3 regions of the Micromonospora arida genome follow, and region 3 is predicted to be linked to each of the others. Evidence: riboswitches for the same ligand, from Rfam matches in the RefSeq annotation. Region 3 holds a riboswitch; each other region holds the start of a gene.
The links. Region 3 has a riboswitch for cobalamin ahead of ACFYP0_RS15970 (CbtB domain-containing protein). Riboswitches for the same ligand answer to the same signal wherever they lie in the genome.
Positions count from the first base shown of each region.

Region 1: linked by a shared signal. The riboswitch ahead of ACFYP0_RS05480 (acyl-CoA thioesterase) and the one ahead of ACFYP0_RS15970 (CbtB domain-containing protein) in region 3 are both predicted to bind cobalamin.
Region 2: linked by a shared signal. The riboswitch ahead of cobN (cobaltochelatase subunit CobN) and the one ahead of ACFYP0_RS15970 (CbtB domain-containing protein) in region 3 are both predicted to bind cobalamin.

Region 1 is NZ_JBIALC010000001.1:1,173,276-1,183,799, forward strand. Features, by position in the region: gene ACFYP0_RS05440 (signal peptidase II) at 1-343, opposite strand, end outside; gene ACFYP0_RS05445 (ABC transporter substrate-binding protein) at 533-2,131, shown strand; gene ACFYP0_RS05450 (ABC transporter permease) at 2,101-3,120, shown strand; gene ACFYP0_RS05455 (ABC transporter permease) at 3,113-3,997, shown strand; gene ACFYP0_RS05460 (ABC transporter ATP-binding protein) at 3,994-4,998, shown strand; gene ACFYP0_RS05465 (ABC transporter ATP-binding protein) at 4,995-5,675, shown strand; gene ACFYP0_RS05470 (ABC transporter substrate-binding protein) at 5,596-6,660, opposite strand; gene ACFYP0_RS05475 (cellulose-binding domain-containing protein) at 6,844-7,920, opposite strand; gene ACFYP0_RS05480 (acyl-CoA thioesterase) at 8,328-8,774, opposite strand; cobalamin riboswitch at 8,970-9,186, opposite strand; gene ACFYP0_RS05485 (copper resistance protein CopC) at 9,308-10,524, shown strand, end outside.
Region 2 is NZ_JBIALC010000001.1:565,682-576,205, forward strand. Features, by position in the region: gene ACFYP0_RS02835 (magnesium chelatase subunit D family protein) at 1-1,594, opposite strand, end outside; gene cobN (cobaltochelatase subunit CobN) at 1,709-5,377, opposite strand; cobalamin riboswitch at 5,636-5,812, opposite strand; gene ACFYP0_RS02845 (MBL fold metallo-hydrolase) at 6,129-6,845, shown strand; gene ACFYP0_RS02850 (hypothetical protein) at 6,913-7,248, opposite strand; gene ACFYP0_RS02855 (RNA polymerase sigma factor) at 7,376-7,957, shown strand; gene ACFYP0_RS02860 (hypothetical protein) at 7,950-8,669, shown strand; gene ACFYP0_RS02865 (helix-turn-helix transcriptional regulator) at 8,701-9,549, opposite strand; gene ACFYP0_RS02870 (aldo/keto reductase) at 9,679-10,524, shown strand, end outside.
Region 3 is NZ_JBIALC010000004.1:393,894-404,417, reverse strand. Features, by position in the region: gene ACFYP0_RS15980 (ABC transporter permease) at 1-389, opposite strand, end outside; gene ACFYP0_RS15975 (amidohydrolase family protein) at 710-1,588, opposite strand; cobalamin riboswitch at 1,863-2,008, shown strand; gene ACFYP0_RS15970 (CbtB domain-containing protein) at 2,044-2,247, shown strand; gene ACFYP0_RS15965 (CbtA family protein) at 2,238-3,008, shown strand; gene ACFYP0_RS15960 (histidine phosphatase family protein) at 3,005-3,601, shown strand; gene ACFYP0_RS15955 (phosphotransferase) at 3,754-4,413, opposite strand; gene ACFYP0_RS15950 (GH92 family glycosyl hydrolase) at 4,509-10,124, opposite strand; gene ACFYP0_RS15945 (glycoside hydrolase family 19 protein) at 10,400-10,524, opposite strand, start outside.

The DNA of each region.
Region 1 (10,524 bases), on a different contig from region 3:
CGTGCCCCCGCGCGAACCCCGGCTCCCGGAAGAGCCGGTCCAGCAGGTGCGTCGTCGCGCCGCCGAGCACCAGGCCCAACGCCACCGCCCAGGCGCGCGACGTGACCCGCCACGCCACGACCGTCACCGCGACCACCGCCGCCGCCGCGAACACCGCGAAGATCCAGGTGTACGCCGAGCCGACCGAGAAGGCCGCGCCCGGGTTGTACAAGAGCCGCAGTTGCAGCAGGTCACCGAGGAGGGTGATGGTCTGCCCGTCGGACAGCGCGGACTCGGCCCAGTACTTGGTGGCCTGATCGGCGGCGAGCACCACGGCAGCGATCAACACGACGGCGCGGAACATCCCGGAACCCTAGCCGGTCACCGCGGGCCGTCACCACCGGAGCGCGAGGGCCTGTCCGACGGATCCCGCCGGGCGTGATGCCTGCATGTGGCAATTGCAAAGAACTTGCAACTGTGCCACCGTGATCATCAACTGTTGCGGCTGCACCTGCATGCCCACGCCGAGTTCCCCACACCACAGGAGCGTTCCGTGACCCGGATCCGTCCGACCTTCCGACGGCTCGTGGCGTCGACAGCAGCGGCCGGGATGCTCGTCCTCGCCGCCTGCTCGACCCCGACCAGTCCGGACAGCCCAGCCGGCGGCGCGACACTGGTCGTGGCCACCTCCGACGAGCCGGACGCACTCAACCCGGTGCTCAACTTCGGCGTCGACGGCGCTGCGCTGATCTTCGACGGGCTCGTCGCCCGCGACAGTGACAACCGCCTCGTCCCCGCGCTGGCCACGGCCCTGCCGACGGTTTCGCCGGACGGACGCACCGTGACCGCCACACTGCGTGACGGGGTGCAGTTCCACGACGGCGCCACGCTGAGCGCGGCGGACGTCGCCTTCACCTACCAGGCGGTGCTGGACCCGAAGGTGGACTCCACGCTCCGCTCCGACCTGGACATGGTGGAGTCGGTGACCGCGCCCGACGCGACCACTGTCGTGTTCCGGCTGCGCTACCCGTACGCGCCGTTCCTGCAGCGACTCACCCTCGGCATCGTGCCGTCGAAGCTGCTCAGCGGGCAGGACATCAACACCACCGGGTTCAACCGGAAGCCGATCGGGACCGGGCCGTACAAGGTCGAGTCCTGGACGCCGGGTGACCGGCTGGTGCTCACCGCGAACGAGCGCTACTTCGGTGGCCGGCCGGCGAACAACCGGGTCGTGGTGGCGTTCGTCGCCGACGACAACGTCCGCGCCCAGCGGATGCGGGCCGGCGAGTTCGACGCCGCCGAGCTGCCGCCGAAGCTCGCCTCCGGATTCGACTCCGACACCGCGTACCGGGTGCAGCGGGTGCCGACCGCCGACTACCGGGGCGTGATGCTGCCGATGGGCAACCCGGTCCTCGCCGACCCGGCGGTCCGCCGGGCGCTCAACCTCGCCGTCGACCGGGCCGCGATGGTCTCCGGCATCCTCGGTGGCGCCGGCGAGCCGGCGTTCGGGCCGGTCCCCCCGACCTCCGAGTTCGCCGACCCTTCGACAGTCGGCACGCCGACCGCCGACGCGACGGCGGCGAGCGCGCTGCTCGACGCGGCCGGTTGGAAGCCCGGTTCGGGTGGGGTGCGGGCCAAGGACGGCCGGCCGGCCCGGTTCACGCTGATGTACCCGGCAACCGACACCCTGCGCAAGGACCTGGCCCTGGCCGTCACCGCCGACGCGAAGAAGATCGGCATCGAGGTCACGCCGGCCGGGCTCACCTGGGACGCCATCGACCCGCGGATGAAGTCCGACGCCCTGCTGATGGGCTACGGCACGCCGTACGACCCGGACTTCGTCTCGTACAAGCTGTTCAGCTCCCAATTCGCAGGGCAGGGCTACTTCAACCCTGGCTCGTACCGCTCCGAGGTGACGGACCGCGCTCTTCAGGAGGGCCGCGACCAGATCGACCCGGCTCTTCGCAAGGCCGCGTACGCGCAGTTCCAGAAGCAGTTGGCCACTGACGTGCCGTGGCTGTTCCTCACCTACCTGCGGCACACCTACGTGCTGAAGTCCTCCGTCCAGGGCACGGCCCCCCGGGTCGAGGCGCACGAGCACGGGGTGGCGAACAGCATCTGGTGGAACATCAACACCTGGACGCGCTCATGACCCGCTCCGGCCGACTGGCCGGGGCCGGGGCGGTGGTCCGACGCCGCCTCCTGGTAGCCGTGCCCGTGCTCGCCGCGACGAGCATCGGGATGTTCGCCCTGGGGGCCGCCTCACCTGTCGACCCCGCCAAGCAGTACGCGGGCGCGGCGGCCTTCACCGCCAGCGAGGAGAACCTGGCACAGATCCGCGCCAACTGGGGTGTCGACGACCCGCTGCCGGTGCAGTACCTGCGCTGGATCGGCAACCTGGTCCAGGGCGATCTGGGCTGGTCGACGAGTCGTCACGAGCCGGTCGCCTCGGTGCTCTCCGCCCGGGCCGGCTGGACGCTGCTGCTGATCGGCGTTGCCCTGGCCCTGGCCCTGGTCGGGAGCCTGCTACTGGGCTCGTTGGCCGCGTACCGCAGGGGTGGGCTGTTCGACCGCGCGCTGCGGACTGCCGCCTATGCGGTGCAGTCGATGCCGGTGTTCTGGCTGGGCCTGGCCGCGATCGCCGTGTTCGCGCTGGCCCTGGGCTGGTTTCCGGCGGGTGGGCTCACCGATGTCACAGCGACCAGCACCTCGTGGGCCGACGTGGCGCACCACCTGATCCTGCCGGTCGGAGTGCTGGCCGTTTCCCAGGCACCGTGGTTCGTGCTGTTCGTCCGGGACGCGGTAGCGGAGAGCATGCGCGACGACCACGTGCTCGCGGCGCGGGCCCGCGGGTTGCCCGGGCGGACGGTCCTGTTCGGGCACGCGTTACGGACCGCGCTGCTGCCGTTCCTCACCCTGGTCGGCACCCACCTGCCCGAGCTGGTCGGCGGGGCGGTGCTTGTCGAGACGGTCTTCTCGCTGCCGGGCCTCGGTGCCGTCACGGTGGCCGCCGCGCTGGGCAGCGACTTCCCGCTGTTGGCGGCGATCACGCTGGTCACCACCGCCGTGGTGCTGGCCGCGAACCTCACGACCGACCTCGCCTACGCCGCCGCCGACCCAAGGGTGCGACTCGATGGCTGACCTTGCAACCCGACCGCCGCTGCTCCACCTGGCCCGGTCCCGGCTGCGGCTGCGACCCGGCCAGACCGGCGTCGTCATCGCCGGCCTGGTCCTGCTGGTGGCCGTCGTCGGTTCGCTGCTCGCTCCGCTCGTCTGGCCGCTCGACCAGAGCGCGGTCGCGCTGGACCAGACCCGGTTGGCACCGTCCTGGACCCACCTCGCTGGCACCGACGACCTGGGCCGCGACGTGGCACACCGGGCCGTCTACGGACTGCGGGTCTCGTTGCTCGTCGGCGCGGTCGCCGCCCTCGTGGCCACGGTTCTCGGGGGCGTGGTCGGCGGGATCGCCGGCATGCTCGGCGGCCGGGTGGACCGGCTCCTGATGCGGATGGTGGACACCATCGCCGCGATGCCCCACCTGCTGCTGGGCATCTTCATCGTCGCCATGCTGCGTCCCAGCCTCGGCGCGGTGATCGCCTCCGTCGGGCTCACCCACTGGCTCTCCACCGCCCGCATCGTCCGATCCGAGTTGTTGAGCCTGCGGACCCGACCGTTCGTCGACGCCGCGATCAGCGGTGGGGCCGGCCGATTCCGGGTCCTCACCCGACACCTGCTGCCGCACGTCCTGCCCCGGCTGGCGTTGGCCACCACCCTGATGATCCCGCACGCGGTATGGCACGAGACCGCCCTGTCGTTCCTCGGCCTGGGCCTACCGCCGCACCTCGCCTCACTCGGCAACATGATCAATGACGGTCAGGGGTCGCTGCTGACAGGTGCCTGGTGGGCCAGCCTGGCGCCGGGCGCGGTCATCGTCGTCGTCACCCTGGCCATCGCGGTCCTCGCCGCCCGCTGGCGCGACCGCCTCGATCCCCGGGTCCGAGCGGAGCTGCACCTGTGACCACCACCGAATCCGGTCCCGCCATCGCGTCGCCCCGCGCCGGCACGAGTGAGCCGCTGCTCACCGTTGATGGCCTCGGCGTCGAGTTCCGACTCCGCGACGCGACGGTGCGTGCCGTCAGCGACCTCAACCTCACCGTACGGGCCGGCGAGTTGCTCGCCATCGTCGGCGAGTCCGGCTGCGGCAAGTCCGTCCTGGCCCACGCCCTGCTCGGCCTGCTGCCCGGCAACGCCACGACCACCGGCCACGCCGTCCTGCACGAGCCGGACAGCGAACCGGTCGACCTGATCACCTGCGGTCAGCGCCACCTGGCGCGCAGAGTGCGTGGGCGCCGGGTCGGGCTGGTGCCGCAGAGCCCGGCCACCGCCCTGAACCCGGTGCGCACCGGACGCCGACTGCTCGCCGAGACGCTGCGGGCGCACGGCCACGACCGCGCCGACGCCGACCAACTGGCTGTCGACGTCGGGCTCGACCCAGCGGACCTCGACCGCTACCCCCACGAACTCTCCGGTGGCATGGCACAGCGTCTGGTCACCGCGCTCGCGCTGGCACCCGACCCGTCGCTGCTCATCGCCGACGAGCCCACCACCGGGTTGGACCGACCCCTGGTCGACCACACCCTCGACCTGCTGAGACGCCGCTGCGACAACGGCTCGGCCGTCGTGCTCATCACGCACGACCTGGCAGCCGCGCAACGGGTCGCCGACACCGTCGCCGTCATGTACGCCAGCCGCATCGTGGAACACCGCGACACCGACCGACTCTTCACCGCACCGGCCCACCCGTACGCCTCGGCGCTGCTCGACGCCCTGCCGGACCGTGCCTTCCGGCCGGTGCCGGGCGACCCGCCGATGCTCACCGCGCTGCCTCCGGGCTGCGCGTTCGCGCCCCGCTGCCCGCACCGCACCGACACCTGCGCGAGCCAGCCGCCGCCGACGCCGATCGCCGACGACGGCACCGTCGCCTGCCACCACCCGATCCGCACCGGAGCCGTCACGTGACCAGTCCAGAACACCTGCTCGCCGACGAGGTGACCGTCGGGTACGGCCGTCAGGTCGTGCTCGACGGTGTCACGGTGCGGGTCGGCCGGGACGAGACGGTCGGACTCCGCGGCCCGTCCGGATGTGGCAAGTCGACACTGGTCCGGGTCCTGGCCCTCCTGCACCGCCCGGACCACGGCCAGGTCAGCATCGACGGCACGCCGGTCCACGGAGTGCGGTACGCCGTGCCGGTCGACCTGCGGACCCGCGTCGCCGTCCTGTTCCAGAGCCCGCGCGCCGCCGCCGATCCCCGGCTGAGCCTGGACGACCTGATCGCCGAACCGCTACGTGCCGTCCGAACCCCCGAGGCGACGGTTCGGGAGCGGGTGGCCGAACTCGCCGACCTCGTCGGCCTCACCGCCGACCTGCGCGGCCGACGGCCACACGCGGTGTCCGACGGGCAACTGCAACGCGCCTGCCTCGCCCGGGCCCTCGTACACCGGCCGGACTACCTGCTCTGCGACGAGGCCACGGCGATGCTGGACGCCTCGACCCAGGCGCACGTCGCCGCCGTCATCCGCGACTACCAGCGGACCCAGCGGGCTGGCGTCCTGGTCATCACCCACGACCAGACCCTGCTGGACCACTGGAGTGACCGGATCGTCGACCTCGCCGGTGCAGCGAGGGCGCGCACCTGACCCGCACTCCGGGCCGTCGCGAATGCCAGGGGCAACGGGCGATCGGCATCGGAGGTCCGCCTCCGCCACTCGGGCGCGACAGCGTCAGCCGACGTCGAGCTGCACCCGCCGGGCGCGGGAGTCGGGGCGGCCCGCCGAGGATGCCGGCGAGGATCTCCGCGCCGTCGACGACCCTCGGGCCGGGGCGGTTGAAGTAGGCAGGCCCGTCGACCACCCACACCTGCCCCTGACGAACCGCGGGCAGGTCCGCCCAGCCGGGTTGCGCGGTCGCCACGGACAGCTCATCGATGGTTCGCTCCGGCGTGAACCCGCACGGCCCGAACACCACCACGTCGGGGGCCAGGTCCGCGACCACCGACCACGGGTGCGGGGTGCTGTGCGCACCCGGCCCGAGCAGCAGCGACCGCCCACCCGCGTAGGTGATCTGCTCCGGAACCCAGTGCCCGCCCGGCATCAACGGGTCGAGCCACTCGACGAACAGCACCGTCGGCGCGCCGGGCACCGGCCCTGGCAACGCGGCGAGGCGACGCTCGGCGTCGGCTCGGATCTCCGCCGCCCTGCCTTCGGTGCCGGTCAGCGCGGCCACGGCATCGACAGTGTCCAGGATCCCGTCGATGGTCCGCGCCTCCAGGGACATTACCCTGGTGTCGAGATCGATCAGACCAACCGCGTCGTTGACCCGCTCGTAGGAGACCGCACACACGTCGCACAGATCCTGGGTCAGGATCAGATCCGGCTTCAACCGCTCCAGCATGGCGACGTGGAGCTGGTACAACGACGAGCCTCGGTGCGCGTCACCGGCGATCGCCGCCGAGATCTCCCGGCTCGTCAAGGTCTCCGGCAGGGACGTCGCGGTCACCGCCGGGACGTCGGCCAGGGCCCCCGGCGGCCAGTCACACTCGTGGGTACGGCCGACCAGGTGCCCGGTCAGGCCGAGCATGGCCACGATGTCCGTGGCCGCCGGCAGCAGGGAAACGATGCGCACAACCGCCTGCCTACCAGGCGCGACCGCGCCACGTCCACTTGTGCGAGCCGTCGCTGTAGGGGAACTTCTCGTCACCGGGCCGCAGGATGCTCACCGAAGCCAGCTGAGGAAGCGTGCCGACTCGCAAACGTGTCGACGGCCAGTGGAAGGACCTTGGTCAGCCCTTGACGGAGGGCCGAGGCGCTAACGGATGGTGAAGGTCAGCGGGTTCGAGATGCCGATACCGCCGTGGGAATCATGGACCCGCACGGTGAAGGTGGACGACGTGCCGGCCGACAGGGCCGTCTGGAACTGGTAGCGCTGTCCGCTGTTGGTCGGCGTCACGGCCAGCCGGGTCGCCCCGAGGTACAACTCCACGCGGCTGACGAGGTCCCCGGGGTCGGTGTCGGCGACGTCGGCGACCAGCGTGACGGTCGTCGGCTCGAGGAAGTAGGTCTGCCCGCCGGGGGTGCTCAACGCCACTGCCGGCGGGTGGTTGGTGCCGGTGGACGCCGGCGTCACCACCGTGACCAGCAACGGCGGCGCAGCGCCAGACAGCGACTGGTCGGTGCCGGCCGAGACGTACAGCACGAAGGTGGTGCTGGTGCCGGGCTCCCCGATCGGTGGTGTCCACAGCGCCTCGAACCGGTCACCGGTCGTCCTCACCCCCCGGGCCACCGTGACGCCGTCCACCCGGAACGACACCGAGGTGATGCTGTGTCCGCCTCCCACGGTCGCGGTCGCAGCCAGCGGGACGGTTCCCGGCGTGGTGTACACCGCGCCGGCGGTCGGGCTGAGCCAGGTGACGATCGCCGGCCAGTCAGCGACCGGCGGTGTGGTCGTCCGGGTCGGCGTCACGCTGGGCAGGACGCCGCCGGTGCACGTGACGCCGTTGAGCGTGAACGACGCTGGTATGGGGTTGCTGCCCGACCAGGCGCCAACGAAACCGATGTTCGCGGAGCCATTGGTGCCAAGGGTCGCGTTCCAGCCCAGATTGGTCGCGCTGACCTGCTGGCCCGCCTGGGCCCAGGTGGCGCTCCAGGTTTGCGTGAGCCGCTGGTCGACTGCTGGGAACGCGAACCGCAGCGTCCACCCGTTGACTGGGTCACCCAAGTTGGTGACCGCGATGTCGGCGTGGAAGCCACCGGTCCACTGGCTGGTGACGACGTAGTTCACCCGACACCCGGCCGCCGCGTTCGCCGCACTGGCGTGTGAGATCGCGGCCATCATCGCGACCATGGCAACAGCGATGGCGGCCACAGCAGTCAGCGACTTCCGCATGGCACACCTCGCCGTAAATAGTTGGACGTCTATGAATATCTCGACTGTCCTGCTGCTCCACCTTCCTGTCAAGGCACGCACGGCAGTCCTGCCGCCGGCAGGACAACGGACAGCCCGCCATGGCTGATCGGTAGCGGCCACAGCGCCGAACAGGCAGAAGAGTGGACAGCGCAGCTTCCCGCCTGGACCGCGACTGACCGCCAGGTCCTGGACGACTTCGCGTCAAAGAACGCAACGAAGTGGGCGGCCAAGTCCCGGCAGAAAACCGAGCGCCGGGTACGCGAGCCTGCAATGTGGACCGGCGAGTGAGCAGATCACCAGACTGACGGCCATCAGTCAGCCTGCGAGTCACAGCGCGGGTGCACCCTCTCGTGATGTGGGCGCCGGTAGCGGTAGTACCAGCCGGGTCAGTCGTCTTCGGCACCGTCGAGCAGCGCGCGCCGCAGCGCCAGCCGGTGCTTCCGGCGGATCTCCGCCTCCCGGTACCGCCGCCGGTCACCGTCGGTCTCCGGTAGCAGCGGCGGCACCGTACGAGGCTGGCCGTCGTCGTCGATGGCGACCATGACCAGGTGGGCGGTGGCCACGTCGGTGGGTGGCACCGCCCGGTCCCACCGGTCGGCGGTCACCTTGACCGCGACCTCCATCGAGCTGCGACCGGCCCAGGTGATCCGCGCGTCGACATGCACGACGTCGCCGACCCGCACCGCCCGCAGGAACGCGGTCTCGTCGATGGCGGCGGTGACCGCCGGCCCGTCGGAATGGCGGGCGGCGACCACACCAGCGACGGAGTCGATGAGGTTGAGGATCCGGCCGCCGTGGACCGTACCCATCAGGTTGGTGTGGTGCTGATCCATGATCTGCGACAGGGTCAGGTGCGACGCCGACGGCGCTCGGCCGGCGATCGTGGTGGTGTCGTGCACAGCGGTAGTCCGTCCCTCGGGAAACCACACCGCCGGAACACGGGCACACGCTGACGAGGACACACCGGCGCACACCGCCCGGCACGTCACCCGCTCAGCCCACCCGCGAGGCCGACGGCAGCGCACACGGTTGTGTACGCGGCGCGGGCAGGTCTTCGGACTCGCGGGCCCGACCGGCTCCACGCCGGTCCCCTACTGGCCGTCGCTTCCCAGGCCACTGGCCCAGTGCTGATGACGGCGGTCGTTCCCACTCACCGCTGCGGGGCAGCCCCGGATTCCCACCGGGTTCCCTCTTACGACGCCCGGCCAGCTCATGACCGGGCGAACCAGCGCCACCGGGAGCATAGCTGGCCAGGGGCGACGGCCTCTCAGGCCGGCCTACCACCCGGAAGGTGTTCGACTTTAGCCATGTGAGGAAAAAGTTCGTCACCTCTTGTAAAAAGTCTCAGCGCAGTGAGGATATTCAGATGCGTCGTCACCCTCAGATTCCTGGGCGGGTGGTCTCGGGCCTCCTCGCGCTCCTCCTCGCCTCGGCGGTCGCTCTCCTCGCGTCCGCTCAGCCCGCCGCAGCTCACGGGACCCTCGCGATGTCCACGCCGGCGGGTGGCGCCACGGTGCGCGAGCCGTTGACGTCGGTGCAGCTGTTCTTCACCGAGAAGGCCGCCGTCAACGCGTTCTTCACGATCACCGCGCCGGGTGGCATCCGGGTCGACAATGGCTGGTCGTACGGGGAGCCGAAGCCGCTGGACAAGCCGGTGCGCGAGTACTTCATGGTCAACGGGCAGTTCGAGCCACGCGAGTACACGACCGGGTTCCCCGCGACGGTGGCGGTCGCGCACCTGCCGGCCAAGGGGCAGTACTCGGTGAGCTACCTGTCGGTCGCCTCGGACGGCGACCCCGTACGCGGCACTTTGACCTTCCGCTACGACGGGCCGGTGACGGCGGCGCCCAAGGGGTGGAGCCCACCGTCGACCCAGCCAGATCCGGCGCTGTTGGCCACCGCCGAGCAACACGGGTCGTCCGGGCAGGCGTCGGCAGTGCCGACAGTCGCGGCCGAGACGGCGGTTCCACCGTCCGCGGCAGCGGCTGCGCCGACCGGATCGACTGACGAGAGCGGCCCCGGAGCGGTCGCGTGGGTCGGCCTGGCGGTGGTCGCGGTGGCGGCCGCGGCGGCCGGATTCGTCGTCTGGCGTCGGCGGACGACCCCCACTGGCAGACCCGCCGGCCGGGGCCGTACCGCGTCGGCGACATCCGCTCGACGCGGCGCCGGCACCCGTCCCGGGACCAGGACCGCCGGCACCAGGACTGCCAGCGCCAAGGCCACCGGTAGCAAGCCCGCCGTTGCCAGGACTGGCGGCGGCAGAGCGGTCAGTGACAGGACCGGAGCAGACAGGACCGTCGCGGCGACCGGCAGCGGTACGCAGACCTCGGACGGTAAGCGGCGACCCAGCGCCGTGCCGGCCGCCCGTAAGGACGCCGCCGTCGTCGTGGCTCGGACGGGCGTGGCTGTCGATCCGACTCCGACCGACGAGAACGCGAAAGCCCCCGCCACGACGGACAGTCGACCGCCCGTCGACTCCGGGGCATCGCCTGACCCGGATCTGGCCACGGCGACGCCCGGGTCCCGGCTGAGCAACACCAGCCTGGCACTGTTCGTCGGTACCCTGGTGCTGGCCCTGCTCGG
Region 2 (10,524 bases), on a different contig from region 3:
CCCGGGCGCCGGTGGTGCGGCCCCGCCCGGTGCGCGCCCGCGACCGTCGGCCCGGCACCCCGTCACCCAGCCCGGGCGCGGTGAGCACCCGCGCCTTCAGCCCACCCCGGGGTACGGCCACCGGCTGGGACTCCCCGCCGCCGGTCGGGTCGTCGGAACCGGTCGCCGGTTGCCGGCCACCGCGCGGGCGCGAGTTCTGGCCGTCGTCACCCCGGTCGCCCGGCTGGCGCTGCGGCCAGCCGTCGGTGCCGTCCGGGCCATCGGTGCGCCCGTCGGGGCCAGCGCCGTCACGCGCCGTCGAGCGCCCCGGCCCGGTTTCACCCTGGTCGATGCCGTCGCCGCTGCGGTCGCCGCCCTGCGGGCCGCCGCCACTTGGTCCGCCCCCGTTCGGGCCGCCGCCACCGGCCGGGCCACCGCCACCGGCCGGGCCACCGTCGCCGTCCGGGTCACTGTCGTCCGGGCCGCGGTCGTCGGGGCCGCGGTCGTCGGGGCCGGCGTCGTCCGGGTCGTCGGGGTGGGCGTCCTGGGCGCGCTGCAACGCCTCGTCGAGGCGCTTCTCGTCCAGCCCGGGGGTGTCGAACGGGTCACGGCGGCGGCGGTGCGGCAGGGCCAGCCGGGCGGCCACCCGGACGTCGTCGATGGTGACCCGGTCCCGGCCCTGCCAGGCGGCGTGGGCGAGGGCGGTACGGGCGGTGACGATGTCGGCCCGCATCCCGTCCACGTCGAACGCCGCACACACCTCGGCGATCTGCCGCAACGCGGCGTCCGGCAGTCGTACCCCGGGAAGGCGGCGGCGGGCGGCGGCCACCTGGCCGGCGATCTCCGCGTCGGCGTCGGCCCAGCGGGCGGCGAAGCCGACCGGGTCCGCGTCGGCGGCCAGCCGACGGCGGACCACCTCGACCCGGATCTCCGGGTCCCGGCTGGCGCCCACCTCCACGGTGAGCCCGAACCGGTCGAGCAGCTGCGGGCGCAGCTCCCCCTCCTCCGGGTTCATCGTGCCGACCAGCAGGAACCGGGCGGCGTGGCTGACCGACACGCCCTCCCGCTCGACGTGGCTGCGGCCCATCGCCGCCGCGTCGAGCAGCAGGTCGACGAGGTGGTCGTGCAGCAGGTTGACCTCGTCGACGTAGAGCACGCCCCGGTGCGCGGCGGCGAGCAGGCCCGGCTCGAAGGCGCGTACCCCCTCGCCGATCGCCTTCTCCAGGTCCAGCGCGCCGACCACCCGGTCCTCGGCGGCGCCCACCGGCAGCTCGACGAGGCGGGCCGGACGGGTCTCGGCGGCGGCGTCGGCCGGGTGCGGGCCGTCCGGGCAGGCCGGGTCGGGCTCGACCGGGTCACAGCCGAACCGGCAGCCGGCCACCCGCCGCACCGGGGGCAGCAGCACGGCGAGAGCCCGCACGGCGGTGGACTTGGCGGTCCCCTTCTCACCCCGGACCAGCACCCCGCCGATCGCCGGGGAGACCGCGTTGAGCAGCAACGCCAGCCGCATGTCGGCCATGCCGAGCACCGCGCTGAACGGGTAAATGACGCTCACTGGGCCTTCTTTCGTTCGCGACTGCGGGGCTCGCAAAACCGGCTCACTCCTCGTGCTCACTGCGCTTCCTCCGCTCGCGACTGCGGGGCTCGCAAAACCGGCTCACTCCTCGCGCTCACTGCGCTTCCTCCGCTCGCGACTGCGGGGCTCGCAAAACCGGCTCACTCCTCGCGCTCACACCCGGTCCTCCAGGTCGCCCTCGCTGGCCAGATAGGTGTCGCGCAGCCGGTCGAGGGTGGCCGGCTCCGGCTTGGCCCACAGCCCCCGGTCGGCGGCCTCCAACAGCCGCTCGGTGATGCCGCGCAACGCCCACGGGTTGGACTGCTCCAGGAACTCCCGGGTGGTGTCGTCGAAGAGGTACGCGGCGGCCAGGTGCTCGTACATCCAGTCGTCGACCACACCGGCGGTGGCGTCGTAGCCGAACAGGTAGTCCACTGTGGCCGCCAGCTCGAACGCGCCCTTGTAGCCGTGCCGGCGCATCGCGGCAATCCACTTCGGGTTGACCACCCGGGCCCGGAACACCCGCCGGGTCTCCTCGCCCAGCGTTCGGGTACGCACGTCGTGCGGCATCGCCGAGTCACCCACGTACGCCTGCGGTGACGTGCCGGTGAGGTGGCGGACCATCGCCACCATCCCGCCGTGGTACTGGAAGTAGTCGTCGGAGTCGACGATGTCGTGCTCACGGGTGTCCTGGTTCTTCACCGCCACCGCGATCCGGGCGAACGAGCGCTCCATGTCGGCGCGCGCCTCCCGCCCGTCCAGGCCCCGGCCGTACGCGTAGCCGCCCCACACCGCGTACACCTCGGCCAGGTCGGCGTCGCTGCGCCAGGTCCGGGCGTCGATCAGGGGCAGCAGCCCAGCGCCGTACGCGCCGGGCTTGGAGCCGAAGATCCGGGCGGTGGCCCGCCGCTCGTCGCCGTGCTCGGCGAGGTCGGCGGCGACGTGCGCCCGCAGGTAGTTCTCCTCGTCCGGCTCGTCCAGGGCGGCGACCCGCCGGACGGCGTCGTCGAGCAGCGCCACCACGTGCGGAAACGCGTCGCGGAAGAACCCGGAGATGCGCACTGTGACGTCGACGCGCGGGCGGCCCAGCTCGGCGGTCGGCACCACCTCGATGCCGGTCACCCGTCGGGACCTGTCGTCCCAGGCCGGGCGGCAGCCCAGCAGCGCGAGCACCTCGGCGATGTCGTCGCCCTGGGTCCGCATCGCGCTGGTGCCCCACACGGTCAACCCCACCGAGCGGGGGTACGCCCCGGTGTCGGCGAGGTGCCGGGCCAGCAGCGAGTCGGCGAGGGCCACCCCGACGTCCCAGGCGTTGCGGCTGGGGATGGCCTTCGGGTCGACGGAGTAGAAGTTGCGGCCGGTGGGCAGCACGTTGACCAGGCCGCGGGTGGGTGAGCCGGACGGGCCGGGCGGCACGAACCTGCCGTCCAACGCCCCGAGGGTGTTGGTCAGTTCGTCGGTGGTCCGGTCCAGTCGGGGCACCAGCTCGGTGGCGGCGAAGTGCAGCACCGCGGCGACGTCCGGGATCGACCGACCGGTCACCTCCGTCACCACGGCGTCGACCGTGTCCACGGCCCATTCCAGGGTTTCCATGCCGACGACCAGCCGCCGCGCGAGGGCCTCGATGAGGTCGATCGCGTCGGCGGCGGTGCCGGCCGGCCCGTCCACCACGTCGGTCAGCGCCGCGGGCAGTGCCAGTCGCTGTCCCGGCGACGCGAGCAGCTCCTGCTCGTCGAGGGAGTACGCGGCAGCGAGCGCCTGCCGTAGGCCGGGCAGGGCCCGGGCGCCGCCCCAGATCTGCGGGGCGCGCAGCACCGCGAGGACCAGGTTGACCCGGGGCTCGCCGGTGGGCGCGTCGGCGAGGATGTGCAGCCCGTCGCGGATCTGCACGTCCTTGACCTCGCACAGGTACCCGTCGAGGTGCAGCACGAAGTCGTCGAAGTCGTCCGCGTCGGGCATCGCCTCGGCGTGCAGGTCGTGGTGCAGCTCGGCGGCGCGCACCAGGTCCCAGATCTGGGCCCGTACGGTGGGCACCTTGGCCGGGTCGAGGGCCTGCACTGTCGCGTACTCGTCGAGCAGTTGTTCCAGTTTGGCCAGGTCGCCGTAGGTCTCGGCGCGGGCCATCGGCGGGACCAGGTGGTCGACGACCACGGCGTGTGCCCGCCGCTTGGCCTGGGTGCCCTCTCCGGGGTCGTTGACGATGAACGGGTACACCAGCGGCAGGTCGCCGAGGACCGCGTCGGGGGCGCAGTCGGCGGCCAGGCCGAGGCCCTTGCCGGGCAGCCACTCCAGGGTGCCGTGCTTACCCAGGTGCACCACGGCGTCCGCGCCGAAGCCGCCGTCCGCGGCCGGCGCGGTCAACCAGCGGTACGCGGCCAGGTAGTGGTGACTCGGCGGCAGGTCCGGGTCGTGGTAGATGGCGATCGGGTTCTCCCCGAAGCCGCGGGGTGGCTGGATCAGCAGCGCCACGTTGCCGAAGCGCAGCCCGGCGAGCACGATGTCGCCGCCGTCGGTGTACAGCTCGCCCGGCGGCTCACCCCAGTGCTCCCGCATCCGCTCGCGCAGCTCGGCCGGGACCTGGTCGAACCAGCGCCGGTACGTCGGCCCCGGTATCCGGGCCTCGGCGGCGGCCAGTTGCCCCGGGGTGAGCCACTCCACGTCGTGACCACCGGCGGCGATCAGCGCGTGGATCAGCGCGTCGCCGTCGTCGGGCGGTGGCGCGTCACCCAGGTAGTAGCCGGCCTCGGCCAGCGCGGCGAACAGCCGGACCGCCGAGGCCGGGGTGTCCAACCCGACGGCGTTGCCGACCCGGGAGTGCTTGGTGGGGTACGAGCTGAGCACCACGGCGACCCGCTTGTCGGCGTGCGGCACGTACCGCAGCCGGGCGTGGCGCACCGCGATCCCGGCGACCCGGGCGGCCCGCTCGGGATCGGCGGCGTAGACCGAGAGCCCGTCCGCGTCGATCTGCTTGAACGAGAACGGCACTGTGACGATCCGGCCGTCGAACTCGGGGATGGCCACCTGCATCGCGGCGTCCAGTGGGGACAACCCGGCGTCGCTGCCGGCCCACTGCTCCCGAGTGCTGGTCAGGCAGAGCGCCTGGATGATCGGCACGTCCAGGGCGGCCAGCACGCCCACGTCCCAGGCGTCCTCGTCGCCGCCACCGGAGGCGTCCGCGGCGACCGCACCGCCGGCCGCGAGCACCGTGACCAGCAGCGCGTCACAGCGGGCGAAGAGCCCGAGTGGGCCGGCGCCCGCGGTCAGCCCGCGCAGCGAGCCGCAGAAGATCGGCAGCGGGTTGCCGCCGGCCTGGTGGACCGCGTCCGCGAGCACGTCGACGAATCCGGTGTTGCCGGCGAGGGCGTGCGCCCGGTAGAAGACGATTCCCACTGTGGGCCGATCCGGGTCGGCGGGGTGTTCGCCGTGCACGCCGTACGCCGGGGTGGGCGCGGGTGCGGCGAACCCCTCGCCGGTGAGCAGCACCGTGTCGGAGAGGAACCGGGCCAGCTGCGCCAGGTTGTCCGGTCCGCCCTCGACCAGGTACGCCAGCGCCTGGGTGACGACCCCGGACGGCACTGTGGAGATCGCCATCAGCTCCGCGTCGGGCAGCGCCTCACCCCCGAGCACGATCGTCGGCACGCCGGTGGCGAGCACGGCGGCGAGGCCGTCCGGCCACGCCTGCCGACCGCCGAGCAGGCGTACGACGGCGAGGGCGGCCCCGTCGAGCAGGGCGGGCACCTCGTCGGCGGCAACTCGGGCGGGGTTGGCCAACCGGTAGTCGGCACCGCTGGCGCGGGCGGCCAGCAGATCGGTGTCGGCGGTGGAGAGCAGCAGGATGCGCACGGCAGGCTCCGGAGAGTGACGCCCTGGGCCCTCACGGGGGCGACCGGGACGATGCGGGTGGGTACGGCGTCAGCCGGTACGACGGCCCGAGCGAACGGCGCACCGACGCATGGGTCGGGGACGGTCAGCGCCGGGCGATCAGCTCAGCGGTGCCGGTGGCCGGTGTCCTTGGAATGCACTGCCTGGAGCGCAATACGACGATAATCGTCGATGAATGAGACGCCGTGCGTCATCGGGTCCTCCTCGGGTGTCCACGCCCTGGGGTACGTCCCGACGGCCGAAGTATCCTGGCTTCCGGATCGACGCTCTCCCCCGGCCTTCCAACCGCAGACACACGGCCGTGACTCACGAGGGGGGATCGCTCCCCGGTGACAGTGGCGGGACCGCGTCGGATTCGCACCGACTTCCTTCACTGCCGTCAGGCCGCGAATGCTGCCACACCGCCGCGCCGCCGGTCAACGCCGGTCCGGCCCCGCCAGGCGGACGGCACTCATCGAGCTTCAGCGATTGCTGCGAGCGCGACTCCGCACAGCGCAATGCCCCAGATCAATGCCGGACGTCCTTTGCTCTGCTTACCTATAGGCGCCAGTGACGCTCCGTGCCCGGTGCATATAGGTAAGCAGAGCAAAGGGGGGTAGCACCTACCCTGGCCTGCGCCGATCGTCTGAGGGGACGGTGGCATGCGACACCCTCGCCTAGGATCGGCGAACGCCACACCAGTGTCCGTGATCAATCTCGGAGGTCGATCACCTTGGTCGCCCCGCAGTTCCACCACCTGGCCGGCCGGGTCTGGCTCTGCCCGGGCGATCCCGACCCGGAGGCGGTCCAGGCCGGCGTCGCCGTCGTCGCCGACGAACGCGGCAGTGTGATGATCGACGCCGGGCAGAGCCCCGCGCACGCCCGCGAGATCCAGGCCGCGCTGGCCGCCGCCGGGCTACCGGAGCCGCGCTGGCTGGTCTACACCCACCATCACTGGGACCACGTGTGGGGCGCCTGCGCCTGGCCCGGGGTGGAGATCGTCGGGCACGAGACGGCCGTGTCGCTGCTGCGCGCCGAGGCCGCCCGGCCGTGGAGCCACCGCTACCTGCACGAGCAGGTACGCGCCGATCCCCGCCTGCGCCCGAGCTTTCAAGCCCGCGCACGCGCGATGGCGTCCTGGGAAGACTTCGCCATCCTGCCGCCGACCCGGACCTTCGCCGACGTGGACGAGCTGCCGGTCGGAGTTCGGCTACGCCACGTCGGCGGCGGGCACGCACCGGATTCGGCAGTGGTGCTGGTGCCCGACTCGGGAGTGATGCTGCTGGGCGACTGCTTCTACCCGCCGCCGGCGCACCTGCGTCGGCCGGAGGACGACCTGGACCTCGGCCTGGTCCGGCGACTGCTCGACGACACCTACCAGTGGTACGTCTCCAGCCACGCCGAGCCGATGACGGTCGAGCAGGCCCGCTCAGCCGTCGAGGGCGCCTGATCCAGGCGGCAACGCCCCCGCAACGTTCTCCACGAACCCGCGCCGGCCCAGCCGCACTGAGCTGGCCTCAGCGGGCGTGGCGTTCCGGGTGGGCCCGGCTCCAGGTCCGCATCCGTTCCGGGTAACCGGTACGCGCCGCCTCGTACAGCGGCACCGCGTGCTTGCGGGCGATGGCCCCGGCCGCACGGGGTGTTCCGGTACGGCGGCGGATCCACTCGCCGTCGTGGGCGATCGCCACCACTGTGGTGTCCGTCGCGGTGGTCTCCGGTTCCAGGTAGAACTCCACCCCGCGCCGGGTGGCCACGAACGCCTCCAGCGCCGCGAGGTCGTCGCGGGTCGCTTCCCGGTCCAGCTTCGTCGGGGTCGCCTCGGCACCCCGTGATCGGCGGTTGAACCAGCTCATGCCCGCCCCTCTCCTCGACGTCCCTCCAGTGCAGCACCGATTGCTGGCAATACGCTGCACGCCGGATGGGAGAGAGCTGACCTACGCCGGGAGATCCGGGTGGAACCCGCGGCGGGTGGGCGGTGTCATGAGTGTGATCCGAACGGAGGCTCCCCTGGACGACGAGGCGCTCGTCACCCGCGCTCGGGCAGGCGACCTGGAGGCGTACAACCTCCTGGTGGCCCGGCACACCGCGTCCGCGTACCGGACCGCGGTGCTGCTCGGCGCGGGCTCGGACTCCGAGGACGTCATCCAGGAGGCGTTTGTGAAGGCGTACCGGAAGCTGTCCCGTTACCGGGGTGACGCGTCCTTCCGGTCGTGGCTGCTCGCGATCGTCGCCAACGAGACCCGCAACCTGCACCGCTCCCGTGGCCGGCGCGACGGGCTCGTCCTGCGGGCAGCGGCAGCGGACCCGACGTCCGAGATCGCCGAGGACGACGCGGTCGGCGGGGTCCTCGCCGGGGAGCGCCGGGCGTCGTTGGTGCATGCCCTGCGACAACTGCCGGTACGGGACCGCGAGGTGATCGTCTGCCGGTTCTTCCTCGATCTCACCGAGGAAGAGACGGTGGCGGCTCTGGGCTGGCCCCGGGGCACTGTGAAGTCGCGTACGTCCCGGGCGCTGGCGAAACTTCGCGGGCTGCTCGACCGTGAGGAGGTCCGGCATGGGTGACCTCGAACGGGAACTGCGCGACCTGTCCGCCTGGCTGGACACCCCCGATCCGCCCGACGTGACAGCCCGCGTCCGCGTACGACTCGGCACGCCCGCGCCCCGGCGGCGCCGGTGGCGGTCGCTCGCCGCGGTGGCGCTCGTCGCCCTGCTGGTGGCGCTGTTGCCGCCGACGCGGGCCGCGATCGCCGACGTCGTCACGGGGCTGCTGCGCTTCGCCGGGGTCAGCATCGCCACCTCACCCGCCCCGACGCCGCCCGGCGGCACCGCGTCGCCGTTGCCCGGGCAGCGGACCGTCGCCCTGGACGAGGCCCAACGGTCGTTGCGGTTTCCGATCCGCCTGCCGGCGATGCTGGGCACGCCCGAGCAGGTGCTGGTCGCCGACCCGGACGCCACCGGCCGGTTCCGGGTGGCGACGCTGCTCTACGACGGGGGCGCGCTGCGCGTCGACGCGTTCGACGGTCACCTCGACCTGGCCTTCCACAAGGAGGTCACCCCGCCGGGCGCGAACTGGGTCCAGGTCAACGGCGACTTCGCCGTCTGGGTCGACGGTCCACACGTCCTGTCCTACGTGGACCGGGCAGGCGGGATCCGCCGGGAGACCGCCCGACTTGCCGGCTCGACCCTGATCTGGCAGGACAACGACGTGAGTTACCGGCTTGAGGGCACCCTCACCAAGGCCGAGGCGATCGAGATCGCGCGTTCACTGCACTAGTGCCGCGTCTGTGAACGTGGCCGCGGCACAGTCAGTGAGGCAACTCGGCCGGGAACTCCTCGACCCCCAGCACGCGCAGCAGCTCAAGCTTCTCCCGGGCCTCGGCGTCGGCCGGGGTCAGCACCAGCAGTTGCTGGCCGAGGTCCGGGGTGACCAGGGTTTCGCAGTCCATCGTGATGCGGCCCACGCGCGGGTGCATGAACGTCTTGCGGTCGGCCCGGCGCACCGCCACCTCGTGCTCGGCCCACAGCCGCCGGAAGTCGTCGCTCGCAGCCCGCAACCGTTCGATCAGGCCGGTCACGGCCGGGTCGCCGGCCCGCCGGCCGGCCACCGCGCGCAGGTCGGCGACCTGCTGGCGGGCGTGCCGTTGCCATTCCTCGGGGCCGTGGAGGTCGCGGATGACCGGATCGGTGAAGTAGCGGTAGGCGACGTAGCGGCGGTCGCCGGTCAGCCCGGTGTGGTCGCCCGTGAGCAGCATCGACATGCGGTTCTGCGCCAGGACCTCGCCGAGGTCGGACAGGACCATGGCGGGGGTGTCGCCCACCAGGTCGAGCAGGCGGACCAGGCCGGCCCGGGCCAGGCGGGCGATGCCGTCGGCGGGCCGCGGCTGGTGGCCGGCCAGGTGGAACAGGTGGCTTCGCTCGTCGTCGGTCAGGCGCAGGGCCCGGGCCAGGGCACCGAGCAGCTGGGTCGACGGCTGGCTGCTACGGCCCTGCTCAAGGCGGACGACGTAGTCGACGGACATGCCGGCGAGCATGGCGACCTCCTCGCGGCGCAGGCCGGCGGTGCGGCGGCGGGGCCCGTCGGCGATGCCGACCTCGGCGGGGCGGATGGCCTCGCGCCGGCGCCGCAGGAAGTCGGCGAGCTGCTCACGCTGCATGCCTCCATGCTGCCCCAGGGACCGGGCACCGAGCCAGGGAGCGGCGCTCCCACGATATGCGCTCCGCTGCCGGCGGGCGGGAAAGCGGCGCAGGCTGGAGCCGAGATCAACCGATGAGGGAGAGTTTCGATGCAGACACGCAGTCTGGGCAACAAGGGGCCGAAGGTTTCCGCGGTGGGGCTGGGGGCGATGAGTATGTCGGGCGCGTACGGCCCGGCCGATCGCGAGGAGAGCATCGCCACCGTACGGGCCGCGCTGGACGCGGGGGTCACGCTGGTCGACACCGGTGACTTCTATGGCATGGGGCACAACGAGCTGCTGCTGTCGGAGGCGTTGCGGGGACGCGACCGGGACAGCTATCTGCTGAGTGTGAAGTTCGGGCAGCAGGTGGGGCCGGGCATGCGGTTCGCCGGTCAAGACTCCCGCCCGGCTTCGGTGCGGAACTTCCTGAGCTACTCGCTGACCCGGCTCGGCGTCGACTACGTGGACATCTACCGGCCGGCCCGGCTCGACCGGTCGGTGCCGATCGAGGACACGATCGGCGCGATCAAGGAGATGATCGACGCCGGTTATGTGCGGTATATGGGGCTCTCCGAGGTTGACGCGGAGACCATCCGGCGGGCGCACGCCGTACATCCGGTTGCTGATCTTCAGATTGAATATTCGCTGCTGTCGCGGGCGGTCGAGGCCGACGTGCTGCCCACGCTGCGGGAACTGGGCATCGGGCTGACCGCGTACGGGGTGCTGAGCCGTGGCCTGCTCTCGGGGAACTGGGTGCCGGGGCGGGCGGACGATCCGCGTAACCACAGTCCCCGCTTCTCCGCCGAGAACGCGTCGCACAACCTCGCCCTGGTGGAGGCATTGCGCCGGGCCGCGAACGCGAAGGGGTGCACGGTGGCGCAGTTGGCGATCGCGTGGGTGGCGGCGCAGGACCCGTCCATCGTTCCGCTGGTCGGTGCGCGCACCCGGCAGCGG
Region 3 (10,524 bases):
ACCAGCAGGCCGTTCAACAGCCCGGCCAGCGCGCCGACGCCGATCGCGACCGCCGTCGCCGCCCAGAGCGAGAAGCCGAGGTCGCGCACGACCATCGCGCCCAACACGCCGGCGAGCGCCGCGACCGACCCCACGGACAGGTCGATGCCCTTCGTGATGATGACCATCGTCTGGGCTGTGGCGATGATGGCGATCACCGCCGTCTGGGCCCCGATGTTGAAGAGGTTGTCCGCTGTCAGGAAGTAGGGACTCGCGAAGGTCAAGGCGATGAACAGAACGACCAGCGCGGTCGCGGCGGTGAACTCGGAGACGGCGTGGGAGATCCGTTCCCGGAACCAGTCGCTGAGTTCGCCGCGCTGTGTGCCGGCGGTTGCCTCGGCGCTACTCATCGTCGGACCTGACCTCCCCAAGCGCGGCGCCGGCGTCCGACGGGGACCCGCCGACGAGCCGAACGCCTGTGAGCGACCGACCCCGCTTTAACGGTGGTGCGGCTAGGTAGCCACACATCCCTTGGAGATAGGTCTGATGTTTCCCACGATCAGGCGTTACCTTGCCACGCATTCACGCATGTTGCCAAGGTCTTGCGCGCATGTTTTGCCATCGTTACCTGCACAGTCGAAGGCATACGTCCGATCAAATCGACATCGCTGCCGCCGTCAGCATGTTATCGATAACATGCTATGTCCCCAGTTGGGAAGGCGCTGCCGCCTCAGGACGGGGCCAACCGGTAGACCCGGCTGACGGTCTGGCGCCAGATCGCGGCCCGCTCGTCGTCGGTCAGCGGGTCCAGCAGGTCATCGAGGACGGTGACCCAGCGGGTGTACGAGGTGGCGAGCAGGCACACCGGCCAGTCCGAGCCGAACATCAGCCGATCCGGCCCGAACACGTCCAGGGCGTGCTCGACTGCGGGCCGCAGGTCGGCCGTCGTCCAGGACCCACCGTCCACCTCGGTCACCAGGCCGGAGAGCTTCGCCGTCGTGTTGGGCTCAGCCGCGAGCGCCCGCAGGTCGCGCTGCCAGTCATCGAGATCGGCGCGCCCGAGCGGGGGCTTGCCGAGGTGGTCCAGGACAAACCGCACCTGGGGCAGGTCGCGGACGAGCCGGGCGGCCGCCGGCAGCTGACGATGGTGCACCAGGAGGTCGAAGGCGAGGCCGGCGGCACCGACCGCGGCGATGCCGTGCCGCACGTCGGGGCGGTCGAGATAGGTCGGGTCCGGTTCGGACTGGACCGGGTGGCGGATCCCGACCAGCCGTTGGCCGCCGCGCGCCCTGCGTAGTCGGGCGAGGCGACGGTCGACATCGGCGGCGGTGAGGTCGACCCAGCCGACGACCCCGGCGATGAGGGGATCGTCGGCCGCGATGCCGAGCAGCTCGGGCGTCTCCGACCGAACGGCGACGGACTGGACGACCACGGTCTGGGTGACCCCGGCGGCCCGGGTCGCCGGGGCGAGCTCGACCGGCGTGAAGTCGTCGTCGATCGCGGCCATGGTGTGCGGGTCGATCCAGGGCTGTGGGTGCCGCGCCCGGACCCAGAGGTGATGATGCGCGTCGACGATGCCCGGCCGTCGCGCGACCTCGCCGGTCGTCACCGGACCCGTCCCGGCGCCTTCTCGTTCACTCCACACCCCGCCCAGCCGCTGATCGAGCCCTCCGGGTCAACCCGGAGCCACAGAGTCGATCTGGCAGGTTGACCATGTTAGCGGTAACAGACTGTTGTTGAATCCCGGAACGCGCGCCACGACCAGCTCCCCGCAGTGTCGCCTTTTGGTCTGACGAATCCACCGGCGCCTGCGGCTGGGGCGCCTCGCTGACGTGCCGGCATCCGGACGCGGTCGGGGCGCGGGGTCCGGGTTGACCGTCTGAGGCGGCACCGCTACCGTCGACCCACTATCTGCGGCGACGCGAGGGAAGCCGGTGTGAATCCGGCGCGGTCGCGCCACTGTGAGCGGTTCCCCAACCACAACTGGGGGCCGCGAGCCAGGACGCTCGGTCGTCCGCAGCCTTGCGATGGGGACGCGTCATCCCTGGGGAGGTTCGTGTATTCATGTCCAGCTCCGCTTCCAGCCAGCCGGTGGTGCACCCCGCTGGCAGTGTCCGTCTACTGTGGCCGGTCCTGGCGACCGTTGCCGTGCTCACCCTGCTGGCGTACCTCGTCGCCTTCGACCAGGGGGCGGTGTCCCGCAGCGGGATGTACCTGCACGAGCTGATGCACGACGGCAGGCACCTGCTGGGTGTCCCGTGCCACTGAACACCACCACCACTCCCCCGTTCGTCGCCGTCCTCGTTCGCGGGCTGCTGGCCGGCCTGATCGCCGGCCTGATCGCCGGGACGTTCGCGTACGTCGCTGGCGAACCGCACGTCGAGGCAGCCATCGCCATCGAGGAGGCGGCGACGCACGCCGCGCCCGCCGCAGGCGCGCACGATCACGAGGACGCCCTGGTCGGCCGGACGGGTCAGCGCGGCGGTCTGTTCCTCGCCACCGGCCTGTTCGGGGCCGCGATGGGTGGCCTGCTGGCCACGGCGTACGTCCTGCTGTCCCGGCGGCGGCGCGGCGACGACGACGGGCGGTCCGGTCTGCTGCTGGCCGGCGCGGCGCTGCTCGGCGCGGTGATCGTGCCGTTCCTCAAGTACCCGGCGAACCCGCCGGCGGTCGGCGACCCGGCCACCATCAACCAACGGACCGTCACCTACCTGTTGATGGTGGTGCTCGGGCTGGTGGCCGTGTGGGCCGGCTCGCTGGGCTACCGGTCGGTCGGCGCCCAGGCGCCTACGTGGCTGCGCGCCACCGCGGCCGTGGGCGGGTTCCTGCTGGTCACGGCAGTGTCGTACGTGGTGATGCCGTCCTTCCAGGAGGTTCCGGCGGACTTCCCGGCGACCCTGCTGTGGAGTTTCCGACTTGCCTCGCTCGGCACCCAGGTCGTGCTCTGGACCGGCATCGGCCTGCTGTTCGCGGCCCTGATGCACCACGAGCGGCGTCGTCGGGCCGGCACCGCACTGCCGAGCACATGACCGGCACCAGCCTCCGGCTGGTCGCCCACGGTCACACCGCCGCTCTGCGCCGGACCCGCTTCGGCGGCGCCGACGACGGCCTGGACGAGGGTGGCCTGCGTGCCGCACTCGCCCAGGCCCAGGCGGGTGCGGACCGGCGCGGGCCCCTCGGCGTGAACGCCACCTGCCTGTCCAGCCCCGCGGTGGCCGCCCGACAGACCGCCGACGCCTTCGGCCTGCTGCCGACGATCGAGACCGCGTTGGCCGACTGTGACTACGGGGACTGGTCCGGCCGGTCGCTTGAGGAGATCGCTGAATCGCAGCCGCAGGCGCTGCACGACTGGCTGTCCGCACCGGAGTCCGCGCCGCACGGCGGTGAGTCCGTCACGGCCGTGCGGGATCGGGTCGGCGGCTGGCTGGACGAGCAGCAGAAAGCCGGTGGACGCGTCATCGCGGTCACCCACCCACTGGTGATCCGGGTCGCGGTGGTGCACGCCCTCGGCCTTCCGATGGCGACGTACCGGCAGGTGGACGTGGAGCCGTTGGCGGTCGTCCGGCTCACCAGCCGGGGCGCAAGCTGGCAACTCCGACTGGGCGCGCCGCTAGCGGCTTGAGTTCGCACCGAACGGCGTCGCGGTGCTGCGGTCGTCGATCCGGCTGGAACCGCTGGGTTCCGCCACCGAACAGGACCTGGTCGGGCCGCTGCGTGCCCTGATCGACGCGCTGCTGCCACCGCGTTGAGCCCGACTGGGCGCTCGGCTCTGCCTCAGCCCACGCGGGTGTGGACCAGTGCGGCGGCGCGACCCAGGGCGGACTTCTCGACGGCGGACAGCGCGGGGTCGACCCGGCGCAGACCCACCGCACGTCGTAGTTGGCTGGCCCGGGGCGGCTCGGCGCGTCGCTGAAAGACATCGAGGCCGTCCCGAGCAAGATCGGCGAGCTGCGAGTCGTGACTGACCGCCACCTCGGCGAGGATGAGAGCGGTCATGGCCACGTCCAGGTCGGCCGGCCCCTCGGTCGCGTTGCGCCAATCGATGACCACCGGCCCGCGCGAGGTCACCATGACGTTCTGTGGGTGCAGGTCGAGGTGCAGGACGCGGTCCGCCGGGTCGGCGCTGACCCGGGCCGGCAGGGTGTGGAGGCGGTCGTGCAGGCCCACGAGCAGGTCGGCGGCCGCGCCGATGCCGGTGCGCCCGGTGAGCATCGACGCCAGGAGAGTCTCGCCGTGGAGTCGTTCGAGCACCAGGTCGGGCCCTTGTGCGTCGTACACCACGGGCACCGGGTAGCCGGCGGCCGCGACGTAGGCCATCAACGCCGCCTCGGGCGCGCTGTCCCCGCCCTGGCGGTAGCGGCGCAGCACCCGCGACTCGTCGAGGGCGTAGACGTCGGCGTCGCGCCCCGAGGCGAGCAGCGCGTGATCGTCCATGGCAGACGACGCTAACAGTGGGTTGCGCGACAAACGCGTGGGGCGGGCCTTGAACACGGCCCGCCCCACGCGGCTGTACTGTCCCCGGCTCGGTGCTAGCCGGTGACGGTGAACGGTCGGGACACCTTCGTCGCCGACGTGGCGCCGTTCAGCGTGACGCTGGTCGCGCCCGCCTTCGCCGCACCCGGAACGCTGACCGTCGCGCCGGAGATGACGCCGTCACCGTTCGCGCGCACGGTGCTGACCGCCAGTCCGGTCCCGAAGGCGATCGTGACCACCTCGTTCGGCGCGAACCCGGAACCGTCGACCATGATCGACGTGCCGCGCGGGCCCGAGGTGGTCAGCAGGGCCACCCGCGGCTGGTAGGTCCGCGCCTCCGGCTCCCCGGTGACCTGGACGGTGGCAGTGGCCGGCGTACGCGAGGACGCGCCCGTCGCGGTGACGGCGTACCGGCCGGGTTGCGCGTCACCGGAGGTCGGCACCGAGGCGCGGACCGTTCCCGTCGCGGAGGCCGCGACCTTCGTGGTCCGGCCCGGGTCGGTGCCGACGCTGACGGTCACCTGCTCGCCGGCGGCGAAGCCGCTGCCGTTGACGGTGATCGCGCCACCGGTGGCGATGGTGCCGGACGCGGACAGCGCGATCGCCGGCTGCGATCCGCCCCGAGCCACGGTCACGGTGAAGGACTCGGTGCTGCTCGACAGCGTGTCCCACGGCGTGACGCGCACCGTGTAGGTGCCCTCCCGTGCGTAGGTGTGCTGGCCGCTCATCGCGCCGGACGCGCCGATCGTCACGTCGTCCGGAACCGTGCCGTCACCCCACTGGACGCGGGCGCGGTAGCCCGTCGTACCGGGAACGCCGCCGGTCACCGCACCGAGGTTCGCCGCGAGGGCCTGCCCGGCGGTGGCCGTCTGGTTCTTCGGGGCGGCGGTCGTCAGCGCCGGGGCGGGCGTGCCGTCGTTGGCCACGGCGAACACGTGGATCCGACCCGCCGAGCGGGGGTCACCGGTCTGCGTCGGCAGGGTCACCGACACCAGCGTCTTGCCCGCCGGAATCTGGTACGGCGCGGTGGCGAAGAGGAACGGCTGGGCGCCGTCACGGCTCGTGCCCTGCAACCGGTACGCCGTCCGGGCGACGATGACGTTGCCGTAGGACGGGGTGCCGTTGGCGTTGCCGCCCAGCGTCCAGTCGCTCAACTGGATCGGAATGCTGGCCGTGCTGCCGTCGCTGAACGTCGCCGTGCCGGTGGTGCTCTGGTTGCCCTGCGTTCCGGCGCCGATGAACGAGATGCTCTTCGCGTCCTGCGGAAGGTCGAGGACGACGGTCGCCCCGTTGCCGGTGGCGTTGTCCGGCTGCCCGGCCGGGATCACCGGCAGGGTGAACCGCAGCGCCGTTGCGGGAACCTGCTGCGGCTGGCCCTGGGTCACACCACCGGCCGCCAGGGCGGCCCGCGAGTACGCCCACGACTTGGCGTCACAGTCCGCCGCCAGGACCCCTTCGTCGCCGACGCAGACGCTGTCGAACGCGGCGGTGAGGCCGGAGGCCGGGGCGTACGCCACCTCGACGCCGACCGTCGCGGAGCTCTGGCTTTCGCCGTCGGTCACCGTGACGTTCGCCTGGTGGTAGCCGGGTGTGGTGTAGGTGTGCGACCCGGCGATGCGGTAGACGGCCCGCGAGCTCAACGTCACGGTGCCCGCGGTGACCGGCGTGCCGTCACGCCAGTCGATGGTGGCCTGGTAGCCGTTGGCGTCGCCGCCGGTGACGGTGGCCAGAGGCACCGAGACGGGTACGCCGGTGCTCGCGTGCACGCCGTCCGCCGCGGTGACCGTGATGTCGCCGCCGCCGAGGTCGAGGTCACCCCCGGCGAGCAGCTCGACCTCGGCGAGGTTGGTCTGCGCGGCGCCGACGGTCTTCGTGACGGCGAGGCGGAACTGCGCGAACCGTCCCGGCTTGTCGATCGAGTACGGGCGGGTCTGGTTACGCCACGGGAACACCTGACCGGTGCGGGAGTCCACTGTGGTCCAGGTGAGGCCGTCGTTGGAACCCTGCAGACGCCAGTCCGCCGGATCGCCGGCACCGGCCCCGGACGTGACCGTGTAGTACTTCGGCTTCTGCCTGCCACCACGGAAGGCCCAGGTGATCTGCGGGGTCGCCGAGGTGAAGGTCAGCTGCGTGGTCGACGAGTCGTCGAACAGCTTCGACGCGTCCTGACCGCCGGTTGCGGTCGCGGTGCCGAGACCGGGGCCGGTGACGTCCTGCAACGGCTTCGGCGCCTCGTCACCCTTGGTCAGCGACGGCGGGGCGTCGTTCTTGCCGCTGCCCCAGGACGACGGCTTGGATCCCATCTGGAAGTCGATGGTGCCGCCCTTGGCGAGCGTCGCGACATCCAGGGACAGGCCGCGCTGCTTCTTGCCGTTGACCGACACGCCCTGCACGTAGATGTTCGCCGCGCTGTTGTTCGGCGCGTTGACGACGATGTCGCCGCTGCTGCGGTGCACGGTCATGCGGGTGAACTGCGGCGAGCCGATCGCCCACTCGGACGACCCGGCCTGCAACGGGTAGATGCCCAGCGAGCTGAGGATGTACCACGACGACATCTCGCCGTTGTCCTCGTCGCCCAGGTAGCCCTGGCCGATCTCGCTGCCGACGTAGAGACGGCGCAGGATCTCTCGTACCGTCTCCTGCGTCCTGGCCGGCGCGCCCGCGACGTTGTACATGTACGGGATGTGGTGCGACGGCTGGTTGCTCATGCCGAGCTGTCCCATCCGCACCGCGCGTGCTTCGAGCATCTCGTGGATGACGCCGCCGTACCCACCGGGGCGGTCGGCGTTCTCCGGGGTGGTGAAGAACGCGTCGAGCTTGTCCCGCAGCGCCTTCTGCCCGCCGTACAGGTTGATCAGGCCCTGGCCGTCCTGCTGGGCGGTGAACGCGAAGTTCCACCCGTTGGTCTCGGTGTAGACGCCACCCCAGTCCAGCGGGTCACCGGCGAGGAAGTTGCCGGCGGCGTCGCGGCCCTGGAAGAGCTTCGTCTTCGGGTCGAAGAGGTGGACGTAGTTGCGGGCCCGCTCCAGGAAGTACCGCGACTCCTCCTTGAGCCGGGCACGCTCCGACTTCGGCGTGGCCGGGTCCTTGGCGAGCGCCGCACCCATGTTGCCGATGCCGAAGTCGTTGATGTAGCCCTCCAGCGCCCACGACACCGACTCCCCCGTGGACGTCGGCGTGTAGCCGAGGAACAGGGAGCTCTCGATGCCCTTGCGCCCGACCGCGCTGCGCCCGGACGCGACGGTCGCGTCCTTGACGGCCGCGTCGTACGCCGCGAGCGGGTCGGGCAGCTTGACCCCGGTGAGGTACGCCTGGGCCAGCGCCACGTTCGCGCTGGTGCCGGTCATCAGGTCGGCGTAGCCCGGGGACGACCAGCGGGCGATCCAGCCGCCGTCGCGGTAGTGCTGGACGAACCCGTCGGAGATCTTCGCGGCGACGTCCGGGTACAGCAGCGCGTAGGCGGGCCACACGGTGCGGTAGGTGTCCCAGAAGCCGTTGTTGACGTAGATCTGCCCGTCGACGATCTTCGCGCCGGTCCGGGTCGGGGTCGACGCGCCGGTCGGCGCCGAGACCGGGCTCGCGTACTGCCAGCGCGGCGCGGCGGCGGTGCCGGTGTTCTCCGACTGCGAGTTCGGGTAGAGGTTCAGCCGGTACAGGTTCGAGTACATGGTGACCAACTGCGACTCGTTGGCGCCCCGCACCTCGACCCGGCCGAGCCGGTCCTTCCACGCGGCCGTGGCGGCGGCGTGGATCTGGTCGAAGCTCTTGCCGGTGACCTCCAGATCGAGGTTACGGCGCGCCTGGTCGACGGAGAGGAACGACGTGGCGAGACGCATCGTCACCTCCCGCGAGCCGGAGAGGTCGAAGGTGGCCGAGGTCGCGGCGGACGCCGTCGGCGCCCGGTCGAAGGCGCCGGAGACGAACATCCGGCTACGACCGGCCGACAGGCCGCTTCCGTTGTCGACCCAACCGGTGAACGTGCCGTCCGTGCCGATGGTGAACGTGCCGTTGTGGAAGACGAGGCTTCCGGTCTGCTGCCCGGTGGGGAAGGTGAACCGCATGATCCCGGCGTGGTCGGTGGGCGACATCTCCGCGACCAGGCCGTTCTGGAGCCTGACCCGGTAGAGGTCCGGCTGCGCCGTCTCGTCGTCGTGGCTGAAGGCGAGCGCACGGCCGGCGGGCTGACCGGTGAGCGGCCCGCCACCGACGACCGGCATGACGGACATCTGGTTGCGGTCACCCATCCAGGGGCTGGGCTCGTGGGAGATCGCGAGGCCCTGGAGCATGGGAAGGTTGGCCTCGTTGTTGATCCGGTGGTACTCGTACTCCCACGAGTCGGAGGTCGCGTCGGTCACCGGGGTGAAGAAGTTGAACCCGTTCGGCACGGCGGTGATCGGCAGGTTGTTGCCGCGCGAGAAGCCGCCCGTCGAGTTGGTGCCCCGTCGGGTGTCGACGTAGTTGGTCAGCTTCGAGCCGTCGATCGACGCCGGCGCGGCCGTCAGCTCGATGTCGTCCAGCCAACCCTGGAACCGGGTCTCCCCGGTGGCCTGCGGATTGTCGTACGCGAGCAGGATGCGGTCGATCGTCTTGCCGCGCGCGACGGTGCCCAGGTCGGCCTGCACCAGGTTCCACTGGTCGGCGAAGAGCACCTTCGAGGCGCCCTGACCGGCACCCGTGAGCGGGTAGCCGTGCTGGTCGGCGGGCGAGCGACCACTCAGGTAGCTGCCGTCGGTGAAGTGCAGGTCGACGGCGGTGTAGGTGGACGGGTACCGGCCGTCTCCACCGGTGAACTCGGGGAAGATCTTGTACGACAGTCGGGTCTTCGGCCCGACCGGGATGGTGACGTCGAAGAGCTTGTTGGTCGCGTACGACCGGCCGTTGCCCTCGGCGCCGCCGGAGTAGCGCAGCGCGGCCAGTCCGGTGAACCCGACGTCCGGCTTCGTGGTGTAGCCGCCGTTCGGGCCGGCGGTCGCCTCGCTGACCATGGGGGTGGCCGGCGGGCGGACGTCCGAGCCGTCGCTGATGTTCCAGTCGGCGAGCTGCACGAGCGAGTCACCGGAGTTCGCGGTGACGTTGAGCCGGTAGAAGCCGTAGGCGTTCGGGTTCGTGAAGCTGTAGGTCTTGGTGGCGAAGCGCCCGCTGAACTTCTCGCCGGCACGCTTGTCCAGGTCGGTCCAGGTGCTGCCGTCGTTCGACCCCTGGACGACGAAGTCCCTGGGGTCACGGGTCGGTGCGTCGTTGGCCGCGGTCAGCGAGTAGCGCACGACAGTCGCCGGCTTGGCGAGCTGGTAGGTCACCCAGCCGCTGGACGCGAACACGAGCCACTTGGTCGACGGATCGTCGTCAGTGAGGTTCGCGGCGATCTCTCGCGGCTGGTTCTCGTCGCTCGCGGTCACGGCGTCGACCTGGCCGAGCAGGCTGCCGGGCAGCGTGGAGACCTTGCCGCTCAGGTTGGCCTGGACCGGCTTTCCGTTCTGGCCCACCTCCACGGTGCTGGTGGCGGGCTGCGGGTCGGCGGACTCGAACGAGGAGGTGAAGTTGCCCGGCGGTGCGGGGGTGGGGGCGGCGTTCGCCACGGGCGCGGCGAGAAGCAGGCCCAGCGGTAGCAGGGCGGCTGTCGTCGCCGCGATCAGGCGGGGTGAGAGAGGGCGCGCAAGGGGGGTGTGCGACATGAGGGACGGAGCCTTTCGACTCGAACCGGGTCGAGTACGTCGAACGTCTGGGCAGTGTGGAGCGGGGGTGGCGGTCGGAGCCCTGACATCGTTGTCATCGGAGTTCGTGAACAACGGGAGTCGGGGCGATGGACTGTCGCTGATAGTTCCGGGCGCAGCACGGCCGTGTCAACGGGTTGGCCGCGCCGAAACGGCCGCCGCCCCGACCGGGTCCGGCGGCCGATGCGCCGGGCCTCGACGCCGTCCGGCGACGTACGCCGAGGCCCGGCCACGGATCAACAGTAGAGGTTGGCTCCGGCGGACACCCCGAGGATGCCGACGAACTGCTGGTACCTGGTGACGCGACTCTGCACCTGGGCGGGGTTTCCGCCGTTGCACTCGATCGAGCCGTTGATGCTGC